Regions from separate parts of the Neobacillus sp. BF23-41 genome, predicted to be linked through region 2. Evidence: predicted binding sites of a transcription regulator. Region 2 holds the regulator's gene; the other holds the start of a gene.

Region 1 (7,027 bases), on a different contig from region 2:
CTGGATAGTTGCAGCTGCAACTGGTTGTTTCCATTCAAACTCTTTCTCATCAGTTGCCGGTCTTGTACCTTCATCCAGAACCAATGAAGTTTGTTCTTCCTGCGGTACATCCTTTTTCACTGCTGTATATGCTGTCGGGATAAGGATCTTTGATTTAAACGCTTCTTTTATAATCGAAGTGACAAGCTCATTCAGTTCCGCTTCTTTACTAATGCGGACCTCCATTTTCGAGGGGTGAACATTGACATCAACGAGTAAAGGGTCCATTTCAATATTAAGGAGCACAATCGGGAACCTGCCGATCGGAAGCAAGGTATGATAGCCTTCCTGAATTGCCTTGGCTAATGGATAGTTTTTAATGAATCGTCCATTAATCATTGTCGAAATATAGTTTCTTGAGGCTCTCGTTACCTCAGGCATCGAAGCAAATCCATTAATTTTATAATCCAACGATTGTCCGGTGATTGGAACTAACTGCTTGGCGATCCCCATACCGTAGATCGATGCCAGAACCTGACGAACATCCCCATTACCATTCGTTTGCAGCAGTTTGCGATCATTGTGAATCAGGCGGAAGGCCACCTCCGGATGAGAAAGGGCCAGTCGATTCACGACATCCGTAATATTTCCAAGCTCTGTATGAATCGTCTTCATATATTTTAAACGGGCAGGTGTGTTGAAAAATAAATCAGTAATCGAGATATCGGTCCCACGCCTGCTTGATGCTTTTTCAAACGTTTCAACTTTGCCGCCTTCAATCACCAATCGATTTCCGGCACCTTCACCTGTAGAAGTCTTCATCTCGAGCCGTGAAACCGAGGCAACACTTGGCAGGGCTTCTCCACGGAACCCGAGAGTCAGGATGCGGAACAAATCATTTTCATTTTTGATTTTGGATGTGGCATGACGTTGAAAGGCGAGTAAAACATCCTCTTCCTCGATGCCATTTCCATTATCAGTAATGCGGATTTTGGCGAGTCCCGCCTCTTCTACCTCAATTTCAATCACGGTGCTTCCGGCATCAATCGAATTTTCAACCAACTCTTTTACAACAGAGGCAGGCCGTTCGACTACTTCCCCGGCCGCGATTTTATTAGATAAGGCATCATCTAATTGAATAATTTTACCCATTCGGATTCACCCCCTACTTTAACTTTTTCTGAAGCTCGTACAACAGGTTTATCGCCTGAAGTGGTGTTAAATCCAATATATCAAGTTCCTTCATTTTCTCTATGACTCTTTTCTCCTTCGAAGAGAGATCTTGCTTTTTCACTTCTTTTGGTTCATCAAAGAAAGATAGTTGGGCAGGTTGTTCTTGTACCTCCACTACTTCCACTACTTTTACCACATCTTTTTTTGGCTTGTCTGGTTGGATATCAGACTGCTCGAGTGCGGTTAATATTTCATTGGCACGGCTGATTAATTCTGACGGCAGCCCTGCAAGCTGGGCAACATGAATCCCGTAGCTCTTATCAGCCGGTCCTTCTTTAATTTTATGAAGGAAAACAACTTTTCCATTATGTTCAATCGCACTGACGTGAATGTTTTTTAACTTATCCAGTTCTTCCTCTAAAACCGTTAATTCATGATAATGGGTGGAGAATAGAGTCTTTGCCCCAATCTGGGTGTGAATATATTCAATGATGGCTTGAGCAAGTGCCATTCCATCATAAGTAGATGTACCGCGCCCAATTTCATCAAACAAAATTAAGCTGTTTTGTGTCGCATTTGAAATCGCATTTTTGGCTTCCAACATTTCAACCATAAAGGTACTTTGTCCTGAGATCAAATCGTCAGCGGCACCGATGCGGGTAAATATTTGGTCAAAAATCGGCAGTATCGCTTCTGTGGCCGGAACATTACAGCCAATTTGGGCTAATATCGAGATTAACGCGATTTGGCGCATGTACGTACTTTTCCCTGACATGTTCGGACCCGTGATCAACAAGACTTCGCGCTCGCTGTCCATGTAGCAATCATTTGGAACATATTCCTGGGCGTTTAATACCTTTTCAACGACTGGATGGCGGCCTTCCATTACAACCACCCGGCCTTCCATAGAAAACTGCGGTTTTATATAGTGCCGGTCTTCACTTACTTGAGCAAAACACTGCAGGACATCTAGTTCACTAATCGTTTTTGCCAAGGCCTGTAGACGTGGGATTTGTTCCTTCACAATTTCGCGAATTTCAGTAAACAATTCATACTCAAGCTCACCGCATTTTTCTTCAGCTTGTAAAATTAATGCTTCTTTTTCCTTTAAATCTGGAGTAATAAACCGTTCTGCATTCGATAAGGTTTGCTTCCGTTCATACTGACCCTCTGTTAAAAGATGCAGATTCGCCCGGGTAATCTCAATATAGTAACCAAATACACGATTATAACCTACTTTCAACGATTTAATACCGGTTTTCTCGCGCTCTTCTCGTTCGAGTTGGGCAATCCACGTTTTCCCGTTCCGGCTGGCATCACGATATTGATCGAGCTGAGCATTGTATCCATCACGAATCATATTGCCTTCTTTTAAGGAAAGCGGTGGATTTTCAACAATCGACTGCTCCAATAGATCTGTGATCTCTTCACACGGGTCAAGAAGATCGGCAATTTGGCTCACCTTTTCATTTTGCATGCCTGCAAGGATTTGTTTCAAGTAAGGGACCTGCATTAATGAACGCTTTAATTGGACCAAATCACGGGCATTAATATTGCCAAAGGCTACTCTTCCCGCTAATCGTTCTAAATCGTAAACTTCTTTCAGCTTTTCACGAAGTTCCTGACGCTCGAAATAATAAGACATCAGGACTTCAACGATGGTTTGACGTGATTCAATTTCATTCTGATTGATTAACGGTCGGTCGATCCAGTGTTTTAACATCCTGCCGCCCATTGCGGTCATCGTCTCATCCAGGAGCCATAATAATGAACCTTTCTTTCCTTTGGAACGAATCGTTTCCGTAAGTTCAAGATTGCGCTTTGAATAGTAATCAATTTTCATATATTGATGGATTTGATAGGTAGTGACTGGCTGAAGATGGTCCAAACTTCTTTTTTGTGACCGGTATAAATAGTTAAAAAGTCTTGCGATGGATTGCTTTAATTTTTCTTGATTCAAATCTTGAAGTAAATGCGAATAATTGATATCTATTGAACTATTATCTTCAAACGAAATCGCTAATACATCGCGTTCACGAAGTTTTTTTTGTAGTTCTGCGTCAAAACTGCTAGAGACAACGACTTCCTTTGCACTTAATACGGCTAACTCATTTAAAACTTCGTCAAAATTATTTGATAATAACGTAACCCGGCTTTCGCCGGTTGAGATATCATTGTAGGCAAAACCATAGGTTTGGTCATCAAAGCTTGTGATCGAGGCAATATAGTTATTCTCTTTATCATTTAATCCCTTGCCCTCCATCACTGTTCCCGGTGTGATCAATTGGACAACTTCCCTTTTTACCATCCCTTTGGTCAGTTTCGGGTCTTCAACTTGCTCACAAATGGCCACTTTATAGCCTTTTGAAATAAGTTGTTCAATATAGTTCGGTGCCGCATGGTAGGGAACGCCGCACATCGGAATCCGGTCATCGCTTCCACCTTGTCTGCTCGTTAAAGTTATTTCTAATTCTTGCGAAGCTCTAATCGCATCGTCAAAAAACATTTCATAAAAATCGCCTAAACGAAAAAATAAAAAGGCATCTTGGTAATCTGCCTTAACTGTTAAGTATTGCTGTATCATCGGCGTATATGCAGCCATAATGACCTCCACTAAATAAAGTCTTTCGATTTTCTTCGACAAATTATTATACCATAATTCGAGAAGACTTTATTAGGAAGAAAAAACCTAATCATAATCAAAAAGGAAATAATTAAAATTTCTTAAGAGGAGTAAAAGCAAATCCCATAGAATATAATTATTAAAGTAAAACTAGCATTAATTTACAATTGATAATTGTTTTGAATATTGTCTACAGGGTGGTGGTAATATGGATGGAGTGTTTGGCCGCAGTAACAAAAACTTTGATTTTGATATGTTTTCTGCAAGTCACTTTGTTATTATCTCTATCTTACTCCTAGTTTCAGTCTGCCTATTCCTGTTTAGAGATAAATTGAAGGCTACTGAATGGAGAAGAACGGAAATCGGGTTCGCTGTTTCACTAATCATTATGGAATTGACTTATCATTTTTGGATGATTGTGAATGGAAGTTGGGATGTAAGTCACGCTATCCCATTAGAATTGTGCAGCATTAGTCTGATATTAACCGTCATTTTATTGCTAACTAAGAAAAAAATAATCTATGAGGTTTTATTATTCACAGCATTATTAGGCGCATCTCAGGCGTTATTAACCCCATCATTAAATTATGACTTCCCGCATTTTCGGTTTTTCCATTTCTTTTATACACATTTGATGGAAATCTGGGTGCCGCTTTATTTTACATGGGCAAAGGGATACCGACCGACGATTTGGTCTGTATTTAAATTATGTATCTTTTTGAATGTATTAATGCCGATTATTATGATAATCAATAAGCTGGTCGACGGAAATTATATGTTCTTAAGTCATAAACCGGACAGTGCGAGTTTATTAGATGTTTTAGGACCTTATCCATGGTACATTTTATCGCTAGAAGGTCTATTAATTGGGCTTAGTATAATCGTCTGGTTGATTTTCCGTGAGAAGACTGCAAAAAAAACCGAAGTGGCGAGAGACCTGCCAATTCAATAATCTCAACTTTTTATTGACCTTTTAGAATTAACAAATTATAATAAATAACGTTCCTATTTGATTTGTCTCAGTAGCTCAGTAGGATAGAGCAACAGTTTCCTAAACTGTAGGTCGGAGGTTCGAATCCTCTCTGGGACATCATCGTTATTAAAGCGCTATGTATCGCGGTTTGTCATCCGTCAATCAATACGGTGACAATGCGGTGACATGGCGTTTTTTTTTGTAGTCTGTAGGACGTGTTTTTTGACGCTGTAGGACGTAGACTGGTGAACGAAGGACACTTGCGGCTGAATTACAGAAGGAGCTAAAACCGTATGAAACGTAAGTTTATTGACGGTCGTCTTCGCCGGGCGCTTCTTGCTACCGTGTTCCTTCCATTATATACCCCCGGTAGGTATACTCGTAATGTCCTCTATAATTCCGTCAAATGAATAATATTAAGAAGGAAAACGCTTACAACTTGGCGAATGTATACTTTGAGTTACTAATAAAAGTACACGGAGGGATGTCTTTTGTTGAACTGCAAAAAATGTGAAAAAGAGTTTTATTTCCAAGTTACGGAAATGAATGTCCCTGGAGGCAGAGAGCGTGAGAATATTAATTGCCCCCATTGCGGTGAAACAAATGGTTCAGTTGTAACGAGCGGTGTCGTGTATATTCATAAAATTGAGGAAAACTCTAAGAATTAATTATCGATACTTTACACGACAATTGGGCCCTTGAACATAGGGCTTTCTTTAATTTTTGTACAAATAAAAACGCCACCGGTTAAGGTGACGCAAAGCAATCAATCAACGACCTTAACTCCGACAACACTATCGAACGCCACCCGCTCAAACTCTCCGTCTTTAATTTCAATGCGTAGCTGATGCGTAATAGGATCCACGTGATGTATATGTCCGGTCATCTCCGTAGTAAAGCCGTCCTCCCATATATACCGTAAAAGCCTCACCGCTAATTTGAACTCTATCGCGTAGTCTATCCGCTGGTCAAACTCCTCCGTATCGAATTTGCTTAGCAACGGCCATGGCTGGCGTTCTTGATCCTTGAACATATCGCGCTGCTGCTCGAATACTTGCGGCATAAAGGACGCTGCATTCCATTTAATTAAACCGCGATCTTTTATCGTCATTACGGTCAACTCCTTCGCTATTATCATACACGAACAAACATTCTGGATGTAGATAAAAAAAATCCATTGTAAATCTTTTCAGCATATTAATTCAAAATTGCGTATATTGTCGAAATTTTCTCATTCTTAATAATTAACAAATATGGTACTATTTTCTTATAAGCTTTAAAGCTTTAATACAGTAAAGGAAAACATCTAGATTGGGCTTCAAAGCTTCATGCCTAAGGTTCTTCACTATGGTAGCTTAGCTATCAAAATATTTCAGGAGGATTGATGGATACAAATTTACCTAATGAAAAAGAACTAGATAGTGAATGGATAGACCTGATTTTGGAAGCCCGAAATATAGGGATTTCTATCGAAAAAATTAGAGATTTCCTAATGCATTCTGCTTAGATCGTCAAGGGTCTTTTTTTTCTAAGCTATCTAATTTAGATTTGTTTAGTACGATCGTAAAACAATTATTCACTTACTTTTTTATTTATTGTCGTATATGACATAAAAAATGACCAACACACTGTCAAGAGAACCCTTATGTACACTGTGATTGCGAACATTTTAGTGTAATGAGAAGTACACAAAATGTCAGATTTTAGACAAAAAAGCAGCTAACAACTTTATTTACATGTAAACTCTGGAATTATTCATGAACGTGCTTTCTAACCATTGTCAGCTTAGGGATTGTGTATATTAATAGACTTTGCTTAAGGAACATTTGCTCGACAAATTGTATACATTCTGTCATAAAAAGCTCAATAATTCCGCTGCTAAATACTTACGGACAGAGCTTAAAAAATTGCTGTGTACAGTGAACCAATGACTTAGGCAAAAAAAGAAGGTCAACCAATTTGGTTAACCTTTTTCAGAACGTTCCTTCAGCATACTATAAAGTTCTTCTTCGCTGACTCCAGTCATTTTAGTGATACCTTCAATTTCCCAATCCCAGTCGTATAAATCCAATGCACTTGGATGGTCTTCTGGATTTACCTCTATCCTTCCTCTGGCTTTCTCAAGATCAGTTTTTGTTCCTTCCAGTTCTGCGATAACTCCAATCATATTGAACATAGCCTTTCCAACTGGAGTTGTTGTGTCGATTGAGTCACAAATGCTCACCAGATTGACTCCAAGCTCCTCTAGTTTCTCACTAAGCTCAATTAAGTGTTTGATA
Region 2 (9,876 bases):
TTCAAGAAATGTATCAAGGTTTTTTTCTTGCCCCCCATGTGGTTGGCCAGGCATTAAAAGGGGCCGTTTTCACAGCAGCGATGTTGGAGAAATTAGGCATGAATTCTTCTCCGAAATGGAATGCTAAAAGGACGGACTTAATTCAGTCTGTCCAGTTTGATGACCGAGATAAAATGATTGCTTTTTGTCAAGCCATTCAATTTGCATCACCGATTAATTCTTATGTCACACCCCATGCCAGCTATATGCCAGGGTATGAGGACGATGTGATTATGGCAGCAGGTACTTTTATTCAGGGTGCGAGCATTGAACTCACCGCAGATGGACCGATTAGACCACCATATGTTGCCTATGTACAAGGTGGATTAACCTATGCACATGTAAAGATGGCTGTTTGTCTAGCCATAGACCAATTAACGGATAAAGGATTAATCGAATTATTTTAGGAGAACAGCTAAGTGTCCAATTATTTTAAAAATTTTAATGTAAGAAAACCTAACATATCATTGACAACTTTTCTAACACGAAATATAATAGTATTATAAATAACCCGAGGGGAGGAGGAATTAGATGAGTGGAAAGGAAATTCGCCGTTCCATGCCACTGTTTCCAATCGGAACAGTCATGCAACTAACGGAACTTACAGCCAGGCAAATTCGTTACTACGAAGAACACCAATTGATTTCTCCAGCAAGAACCGAGGGGAATAGACGGCTATATTGTTTAAATGATATTGATAGGCTTCTAGAAATTAAGGATTTAATTGATCAAGGTGTCAATATGGCAGGCATTAAACAATTGTTCCTAGTAAAAGAGCAACAATCAAACATTCTTGAGCAACAAACAGAAAAGACTAAGCGCGAATTAACAGATGAACAGCTTAGAAAGTTGCTACGCAACGAAATGATGCATTTAGGTCGAAACAATCGATCCTCTTTACGTCAAGGAGATATGTCAAGATTCTTTCATTAATGTGGAAGTTTCTTTTAAAAAATAGGGGGTAAGAAAATGGCAAAGTATTCAAGAGAAGATATTAAAAGATTAGCGGTCGAAGAAAACGTGAAATTTATTCGTTTGCAATTCACAGACATCCTTGGAACTATCAAAAACGTGGAGATTCCAATTAGCCAATTAGAAAAAGCACTTGATAACAAAATGATGTTTGACGGTTCTTCAATTGAAGGTTTTGTACGTATTGAAGAATCTGATATGTTACTATATCCTGACCTTAACACATGGGTTGTATTCCCTTGGACAGCAGAAAAAGGGAAAGTTGCCCGCTTAATCTGTGATATTTATACTCCAGAAGGAAAACCATTTGAAGGTGATCCTCGTAATAACTTAAGAAGAGTATTAAAAGAAATGGAAGACCTTGGATTCACTAGCTTTAACCTAGGGCCTGAGCCAGAATTCTTCTTATTTAAATTAGACGAACAAGGCGAACCATCATTAGACCTAAACGACAAAGGCGGATATTTTGATTTAGCCCCTATCGATCTTGGCGAAAACTGCCGCCGTGATATCGTGCTTGAATTAGAAGAAATGGGCTTTGAAATCGAAGCTTCCCACCATGAAGTTGCACCAGGTCAGCATGAAATCGACTTTAAATATGCAGATGCACTAACAGCTTGTGACCAAATTCAAACTTTCAAGCTAGTTGTAAAAACAATTGCACGTAAACATGGTTTGCACGCAACATTCATGCCAAAACCATTGTATGGTGTCAATGGATCTGGAATGCACATGAATCTTTCATTGTTTAAGAATGGAGTTAATTCATTCTACGAACCATCTGGTGATCTAGAAATGAGTGATAATGCTCGTCAATTTATCGCTGGAATTCTAAAGCATGCTCCAGCCTTTACAGCGGTAACAAACCCAACTGTAAACTCATATAAGCGTCTTGTTCCTGGCTATGAAGCACCATGCTATGTGGCTTGGTCAGCTAGAAACCGTTCACCATTAATTCGTATTCCTGCTTCTCGTGGATTAAGTACACGTGTGGAAGTAAGAAGTGTAGATCCATCTGCTAATCCATACCTTGCAATGGCTGTTCTTCTTAAGGCCGGCTTAGACGGAATTAAAAACAAGTTAACTCCGCCGGCACCAGTTGACAGAAACATCTATGTAATGAGTAAAGAAGAGAGAATCGAAGAAGGTATCGTCGATCTTCCTGCAACATTAGCTCAAGCATTAGATCAACTAAAATCTGACGAAGTAATTGTGTCAGGTCTTGGCGAGCACATTATGGAACACTTTGTTGAAGCAAAAGAAATCGAGTGGGATATGTTCCGCACAGTCGTTCACCAATGGGAACGCGATCAATATATGAGCATGTATTAATATCATCTAAAGCCCTGGCGCCTAGCGTCAGGGTTTTTCTATGTCGCGCTTCTTTGCTAAGATTCTCTCAGTGAGAAATGCTATCCCATTGACTACCTGGTTTGTTCCATTAAAACAATTACGGTAGCCAATAAGCCCGATTGACGACCCGAATTGCTCTTTCTCAACAACTTCGGTCGTCAATACCTTCGATGGCTCTTTTCCAATTAAGCATCCTCGATCATTCTAAATAAATTTAATAGGAATAGAATAGAAAGGAAGAAGTGCTTGATGTTCTTTAAAAATTCACAATTTTTACGGTTTACTTAATCCTAAATAATATATGCTTAAGTTGTAAACATTTGGGAGGTGCTCTAAATTGTATAAACTGCAAATTTGTAATGCTCTAACCCAAGAAATACTACGAGAAAAGACGTATAAGAAGCCTGATCTTATTTTATGTTTGATAGAATCAGGAACAAAAGGTCAGGAATGCTTTCTATTTGATGAACAGCGCAAGACCTTTAAAGGAACGTATGTTACACATTCCAGTTTTAATGAAGGGGACACGAAAGTATATAAAGTGCTTTTTAAGGTGAAACTATCTGAAATACAAGCAAGAATAGCGAAATAGGAAGATAAAGGAGCGGCGTATGGCTGCTCCTTTTTAGTTTGAATAATGCAGCTCTTCTGTCATAGAGACAACAGGAAACGACCTCATTGCTATTTCTTTGGAACGGTCACGTAGACCGTCTCTACGTGCCCCAACTCGCAGAGATTCTTCTGGAACCGGTCACGTAGGCCGTCTCTACGTGACCCAACTCTGTGAAATTGTTCTGGAACGGTCACGTAGGCCGCCTCTACGTGCCCCAACTCGTAGGAATTCTTCTGGAACGGTCACGTAGACCGCCTCTACGTGTCCCAACTCGCAGAGATTCTTCTGGAACGGTCACGTAGGACCCCTCTACGTGCCCCAACTCGTAGGAATTTTTCCGGTAAGGTGTCGTAGGCCGACTCTAGGTGCCCCACCTCGTAGGAATTCTTCCGGAAAGGTCACGTACAGTCTCTACGTGCCCCACCTCGTAGAGGTTCTTCTAGAACGGTCACGTAGCCCCACTCAATCCCGGCTTCTGTAATTTCTTCAGCTTGAAGTTGATTAGCACAACAAAAAAAGAGTCGGCACGTGTATGCCAACTCTCTTAAACTTAATGAATATGTCTGTAAACCCCAATAACTTTACCTAAAATCGAAACATTCCTTAATATAATAGGGTCCATTGTAGAATTTTCCGGCTGCAGGCGTATGTAATCTTTTTCCTTGAAAAATCTTTTACAGGTGGCTTCATCTTCCTCGGTCATTGCCACAACAATATCCCCGTTATTAGCGGTTGGCTGCTGTTTCACAATTACATAATCCCCGTCTAGAATCCCAGCTTCTATCATACTCTCACCCATGATTTCTAACATGAAAACTTGTTCATCTGCAGGTGCAAGACTTTCTGGAAGCGGAAAATACTCTTCCACATTTTCAATCGCTGTAATTGGGAGTCCTGCCGTTACTTTCCCAACCACTGGAACATTGACAACTGTATTTCTTGGTATATGTGCAGCAACATCTGCTTCTAATATTTCAATTGCTCTTGGTTTTGTAGGATCCCGTCTAATAAGTCCTTTGCTTTCCAATCTTGCTAGATGTCCGTGAACAGTAGAACTGGATGCGAGTCCAACCGCTTCTCCAATTTCCCTTACTGAAGGGGGATATCCTTTACTCTTAACCTCACTTTTAATGAAGTCTAAGATATCTTGCTGCCTCTTTGATATTTTAGCCATGATAAAATCCACCTCGCCTGGTTAATGTTGACTTTATTATAACATGTTCGCATTTTTTATACAAACATAAGTTCGAAAATATGGTTGACAACAAACAAACGTTCGATTTATAATAAAAATATCAAATCGAACATACATTCTTATAGAGGTGTTATTTATGAAAAAATTATGGAACAAATACTCCTATGCTATTACTCTTATTATTTTAAGTTGTTCACTTTCAATCATATTATCATTCCAACATCATTCGAACGCGCAAGAGGATTATTTAAAGGTTACAATCACAGAAGGAGATTCACTATGGGAAATCTCTGATCAATTCTCGGGTCAACATTCATTATCAAACAAGGAATTTGTTGCTTGGATAAAAAAGCATAATGAATTAGATGATGATCAAATTTTTCCTGGTGAAGAAATTATCATTCCGGTGAGTAAAGAAGTCTCATCTACGAATGAATTTGCAAGCGCCGTTGGTGAATAGAAAGGAATTTTTATGAAAGCAATTATATACTGCCGTGTCAGCACAAATAAGGAAACACAAGAATCTTCGTTAAAGCGCCAGGAAGAGGAATTAACGCAACTAGCTAACACCTATCACTTTGAGATTGATAGGGTAATTAAAGAAAAGGCTAGTGGTTATGATTTCAATCGTGAGGGGATTTTTCAATTATTAGAACGAATTAGAGATAAGCAGGTACAAGCCCTCTTAATTCAGGATGAAACACGACTCGGTAGAGGTAACGCCAAAATTGCACTCTTGCATTGCATATTAAAAGAAAATATTAAACTTTATAGTATCTCCCATAGTGGAGAATTACAGCTTTCAGAATCGGATTCCATGGTTTTGAACATCGTAAGTATGGTTGAAGAGTACCAACGAAAACTACATAATGCAAAAATCAAACGTGGAATGAAGCGAGCAGTCCAGAATGGATATAAACCAGAAAAAAACTTAAAAAATCTCGGAGAATCCTCTGGACGCGAGAAAATTGAAGTTCCAATTGGAGAAATTGTCCGGTTAAGAAAAAATGGATTAATTTTTTCAGAAATAGCTGCTACACTTAGAGGTTTTGGCTATAACATTTCTAAAGCCACTGTTCATAGAAGATTCCAGGAATATATTGAATCACAAGAAGAGTAGACCTTTTGCCTTGTCATTAGGTTTTTTTTTTAGTAAAATCAGGTGTCATGTAAATAGTTTGAAAGGAAGGTCTTTGAATGCTTTCAAAAGAAAAGATGGCTAGAATTAATGAGCTGGCACGAAAAGCAAAAGCAACGGGATTGACTGAAACAGAAGCGAAAGAGCAAACTAAATTAAGAAGTGAATATTTGGCTACTTTTCGTTCGAATATGCTTGATACCCTTACCAACACCAAGTTTATTGATCCGGAAGGAAATGACGTTACACCGGAAAAAATCAAGGCTAGGAAAAAAAATACACTGCACTAAAAGTTCAGGAATACATTTTTTGTATTCCTATTTTACATATACTGACTATTTTTGTGTAAAAATAAAAAAAATAGTGACTTTTGTTTCTTATTATTATGCTATTTGTTGAATAAAAAACGGTAGCGATATAAAATTGAAAATGTATTTAGTAACCTTGTGATTAGGAAAGGATGTAATTCATGTTTAATACTATTGATGATTTATCTGTTACCTCCATTCGAACGCTTTCCATTGATGCGATCGAAAAAGCAAACTCAGGACATCCAGGAATGCCGATGGGTGCAGCGCCAATGACCTATACTTTATGGACGCGTTTCTTGAACCAAAATCCAAAGAATCCACAGTGGTTTAACCGTGATCGTTTTGTCTTGTCAGCAGGTCATGGTTCAGCGTTGTTATACAGCATGCTTCACTTGTCTGGTTTCAACTTAACAATGGATGACTTAAAGCAATTTCGCCAATGGGGCTCTAAAACGCCTGGACACCCAGAGTATGGCCACACTGAAGGTGTAGAAGCAACTACTGGTCCACTTGGACAGGGGATTGCAATGGCAGTAGGAATGGCAATGGCAGAACGCCATGTTGCAAGTGTTTATAATAAAGATAAATATGAACTTGTGAACCATTTTACATACAGTATCTGTGGAGATGGAGATTTGATGGAGGGTGTATCTGCTGAGGCAGCGTCGCTAGCAGGACACTTGAAATTAGGGCGATTGGTAGTCCTTTACGATTCAAACGATATCTCACTTGATGGAGACTTAGATAAGTCGTTCTCAGAAAGTGTCAAAGATCGCTTCCTATCATACGGATGGCAATATGTTCGTGTGGAAGACGGCAATAATTTAGAAGAAATTGCAAAAGCTCTTGAAGAAGCTAGAAACGATCTAGACAGACCAACGATGATTGAAGTAAGAACAGTAATTGGATACGGTTCACCAAACCGTGCGGGAACTTCAGGTGTTCATGGTTCACCACTTGGAGCGAATGAATTAAAACTTACAAAAGAGGCTTATAAATGGACATTTGAAGAAGATTTCCATGTGCCGCAAGAAGTCTATGATAACTTCCAGAAACTTATCGTTGAAAATGGTGAGAAAAAGGAAAAAGAGTGGAATGATTTGTTCGCTCAATATAAAAAAGAGTACCCTGAATTAGCTACTCAGCTTGAACAAGCATTAAATAATGAACTTCCTGAAGGATGGGATAAAGATATCCCTGTATACCCTGAAGGGAAAAGCCTGGCAAGCCGTGCTTCTTCAGGGGAAGTATTAAATGGTATTGCTAAGAATCTACCTATTTTTATCGGTGGATCCGCAGACCTTGCTGGTTCGAATAAAACAATGATTAAAGATACAAAAGACTTTATGCCTGGTTCGTATGAAGGCCGCAATATCTGGTTTGGTGTGCGTGAATTTGCGATGGGTGCGGCAATGAATGGTATTGCTCTTCATGGCGGCGTAAAAGTATTTGGTGGAACATTCTTTGTCTTCTCTGACTACTTGCGTCCTGCCATTCGTCTAGCAGCTTTAATGGGATTACCTGTCACTTATGTCTTTACCCATGACAGTATTGCTGTAGGGGAAGATGGACCAACACATGAGCCAGTTGAACAGCTTGCAGCATTACGTGCCATGTCAGGATTATCAATCATTCGTCCTGCAGACGGTAATGAAACTGCAGCTGCTTGGAAACTTGCAGTGGAGTCTACCAACAAACCAACTGCACTTGTTTTAACTCGTCAAGATTTACCTACATTAAAAGGAACGGATACCAATGCGTACGAGGGAGTTTCTAAAGGGGCATATGTAGTGTCTCCTTCAGAAAGAGAAACTCCAGATGCGTTGTTATTAGCAACTGGATCAGAAGTAAGCCTTGCAGTGGAAGCTCAAAAAGCGCTTGCTGGAGAAGGTGTTCATGTTTCGGTTGTAAGTATGCCTTCATGGGATCGATTCGAGCAGCAATCTCAAGAGTACAAAGACTCTGTTCTGCCAAGAAGTGTGAAAAAGCGTCTTGGAATTGAAGTGGGAGCATCATTTGGCTGGCACAAATACACTGGTGACGAAGGCGATGTTCTTGCTATTGATCATTTCGGAGCTTCAGCACCAGGAGAAAAGATTATGGAAGAATTCGGGTTCACTGTAAACAACGTAGTTGCACGTATAAAAGCACTTTTACAAAAATAAAATAATGAGATTTTAGGGAGAGCGGAAATCATCCGTTCTCCTTTTTTGATGGTTCAAAGAGTACAAATTTCAACAATATTATGAACAAAGTTAATATTTGCAGGAAAATTCAACAAATCTACAGAATTTATAGAAGAATAGTTTAGATTCCTGCTAATCGACAAAAATAGTGAAAGTTTTTGCCGCCGTAAGACATATGTTTCGTTAATCTTTTTTTATAATAGTAAAAAGGGTAATCAACGAAGGAGAGAACAGTGGTGAGAAAATATCAGCTATATTTAATAGAAGATGAATTTGCGACCCATTACTTCGGAAGAGAACGATTGTTTTTTCAGCTTTTTCAGGAACATCGAAAAGCAAACGGCGAATTTAAATTTATTACACAAAAACAAATTTCCTATATAACAAAAAAGGTTGAGGTTCTAAAGATCCATCAACTTATCCAAAAGCAGCTTGGAAGAATCAAGGGATTTAAAGCTGAGCATGGTGCATATTCAATTGAATTAAGTGGAAAACTAAGTACGGCAAAGTTAGAGGTTTTTCAAGACTTAATTACAATCGAGGCACAAGGCAGCTATGAAGCAGAGACGGCTTTTTTTGAAGTTCTAAGAAAATGTGAGTCTTCCTTTTTGGCACTAGACCTTGAACATCAGCGATACGGTTGGTTAAAGCCGATAAAGGAAAGAAAATTTATATAATTGCAGATATTGTCTAATCGTGTTTTATTTAGTACACTGTATGGTAGACAACATGAAGGAGGAAGTTGAATATGGGTTATTACATTCTAGTTGGTATACTAGCATTAGCAGCTGGTGTAGCACTAGGATTTTTCATTGCTCGTAAATATATGATGAGCTACTTAAAGAAAAATCCGCCAATCAATGAACAAATGTTAAAAATGATGATGATGCAAATGGGACAAAAACCATCACAAAAGAAGATCAACCAAATGATGGCTGCCATGAACAAACAACAATCAAAATAAAACGGACTAGCACTCATATAGATGGGTGCTTTTTTCGTGCTGATAAAAATATTCTAAATCTTTATTATTTTATAAAAATTTGGTAAAATTAAACCTCAGTCCGTTGGATTATTTTTCCGAATAACTTTAATTATCAACGTATTCAATTTATGGCAGATCGATTACTCGTGATTTGGGGGCGGTTTAATGAAAGTATTTTTAGAATTAGGCTGGTATTTTAAACAGGAGAAAAAAGCGTATATATCCGGGATTTTCCTCCTAATGCTTGTAGCAATATTGCAACTAGTGCCGCCCAAGATCATCGGAATCATTGCTGACCAAATTAAGAATGGGACGATGACAACGGGAATTCTCTTGCAGTGGATGGCCGTATTAGTTATTGTTGCCCTTGCAATGTATTTCCTTAGGTACTACTGGAGAATTATGATTTTTGGATCATCAGTTAAGTTAAGTAAGTTGCTTCGAAATCGGCTATATCATCATTTTACAAATATGTCGCCATCATTTTACCAAAAACGTCGGATTGGGGATTTAATGGCACATGCCACAAACGATCTGTCAGCCATTCAACAAACAGCGGGCGCCGGCGTGTTAACCTTTGTTGATTCTCTTTCAACTGGTGGGTTTGTCATCTGTTCCATGGCATTTACGATTAGCTGGAAATTAACATTAATCTGTTTAATTCCGATGCCCTTTATGGTAATCCTTACGAGCTGGTTTGGAACAATGCTCCATCGAACATTTTATCAGGCACAGGAAGCATTTTCATCATTAAATGATAAAACTCAAGAAAGTATTACCGGGATTAAAGTGATTAAGACGTTTGGCCAGGAAAAGGAAGATATCGAGGATTTTCGGAAGCAATCAGAAGATGTCGTCCAAAAAAATATCACCGTTGCAAAAATTGATTCTCTTTTCGATCCAACGATTTCGATCATTGTTGGTATTTCCTTTTTCTTATCGATTGTGTTTGGTGCAAAATACGTGCTTAATGGGGAACTAACTATCGGGCAATTACTCTCGTTTACTACATATTTAGGTTTACTCATCTGGCCGATGCTTGCATTTGGCTGGTTATTTAACATTGTTGAGCGAGGCAGTGCTT

The links. The regulator LexA, encoded in region 2, represses DNA repair genes until DNA is damaged. The targets are predictions, from matches to a motif close to CGAACATATGTTCG.
Region 1: AB7942_RS00030 (YolD-like family protein) is a predicted target of LexA. The motif match lies at 5,890-5,903, and genes of this name have one in related genera.

The regions. Positions count from the first base shown of each region.
Region 1 is NZ_JBGBPR010000001.1:1,007-8,033, forward strand. It holds gene mutL (DNA mismatch repair endonuclease MutL) at 1-1,131, opposite strand, end outside; gene mutS (DNA mismatch repair protein MutS) at 1,145-3,754, opposite strand; gene AB7942_RS00015 (YwaF family protein) at 3,984-4,727, shown strand; tRNA gene AB7942_RS00020 (tRNA-Arg) at 4,792-4,865, shown strand; gene AB7942_RS00025 (hypothetical protein) at 5,240-5,416, shown strand; gene AB7942_RS00030 (YolD-like family protein) at 5,515-5,859, opposite strand; gene AB7942_RS00035 (anti-repressor SinI family protein) at 6,133-6,255, shown strand; gene AB7942_RS00040 (recombinase family protein) at 6,712-7,027, opposite strand, start outside.
Region 2 is NZ_JBGBPR010000040.1:11,556-21,431, reverse strand. It holds gene AB7942_RS28195 (methionine gamma-lyase family protein) at 1-446, shown strand, start outside; gene AB7942_RS28190 (MerR family transcriptional regulator) at 571-972, shown strand; gene glnA (type I glutamate--ammonia ligase) at 1,009-2,343, shown strand; gene AB7942_RS28180 (hypothetical protein) at 2,702-2,956, shown strand; gene lexA (transcriptional repressor LexA) at 3,528-4,151, opposite strand; gene yneA (cell division suppressor protein YneA) at 4,309-4,632, shown strand; gene AB7942_RS28165 (YneB family resolvase-like protein) at 4,645-5,292, shown strand; gene AB7942_RS28160 (DUF896 domain-containing protein) at 5,370-5,600, shown strand; gene tkt (transketolase) at 5,780-7,786, shown strand; gene sirA (sporulation inhibitor of replication protein SirA) at 8,044-8,484, shown strand; gene AB7942_RS28145 (YneF family protein) at 8,556-8,771, shown strand; gene AB7942_RS28140 (ABC transporter transmembrane domain-containing protein) at 8,958-9,876, shown strand, end outside.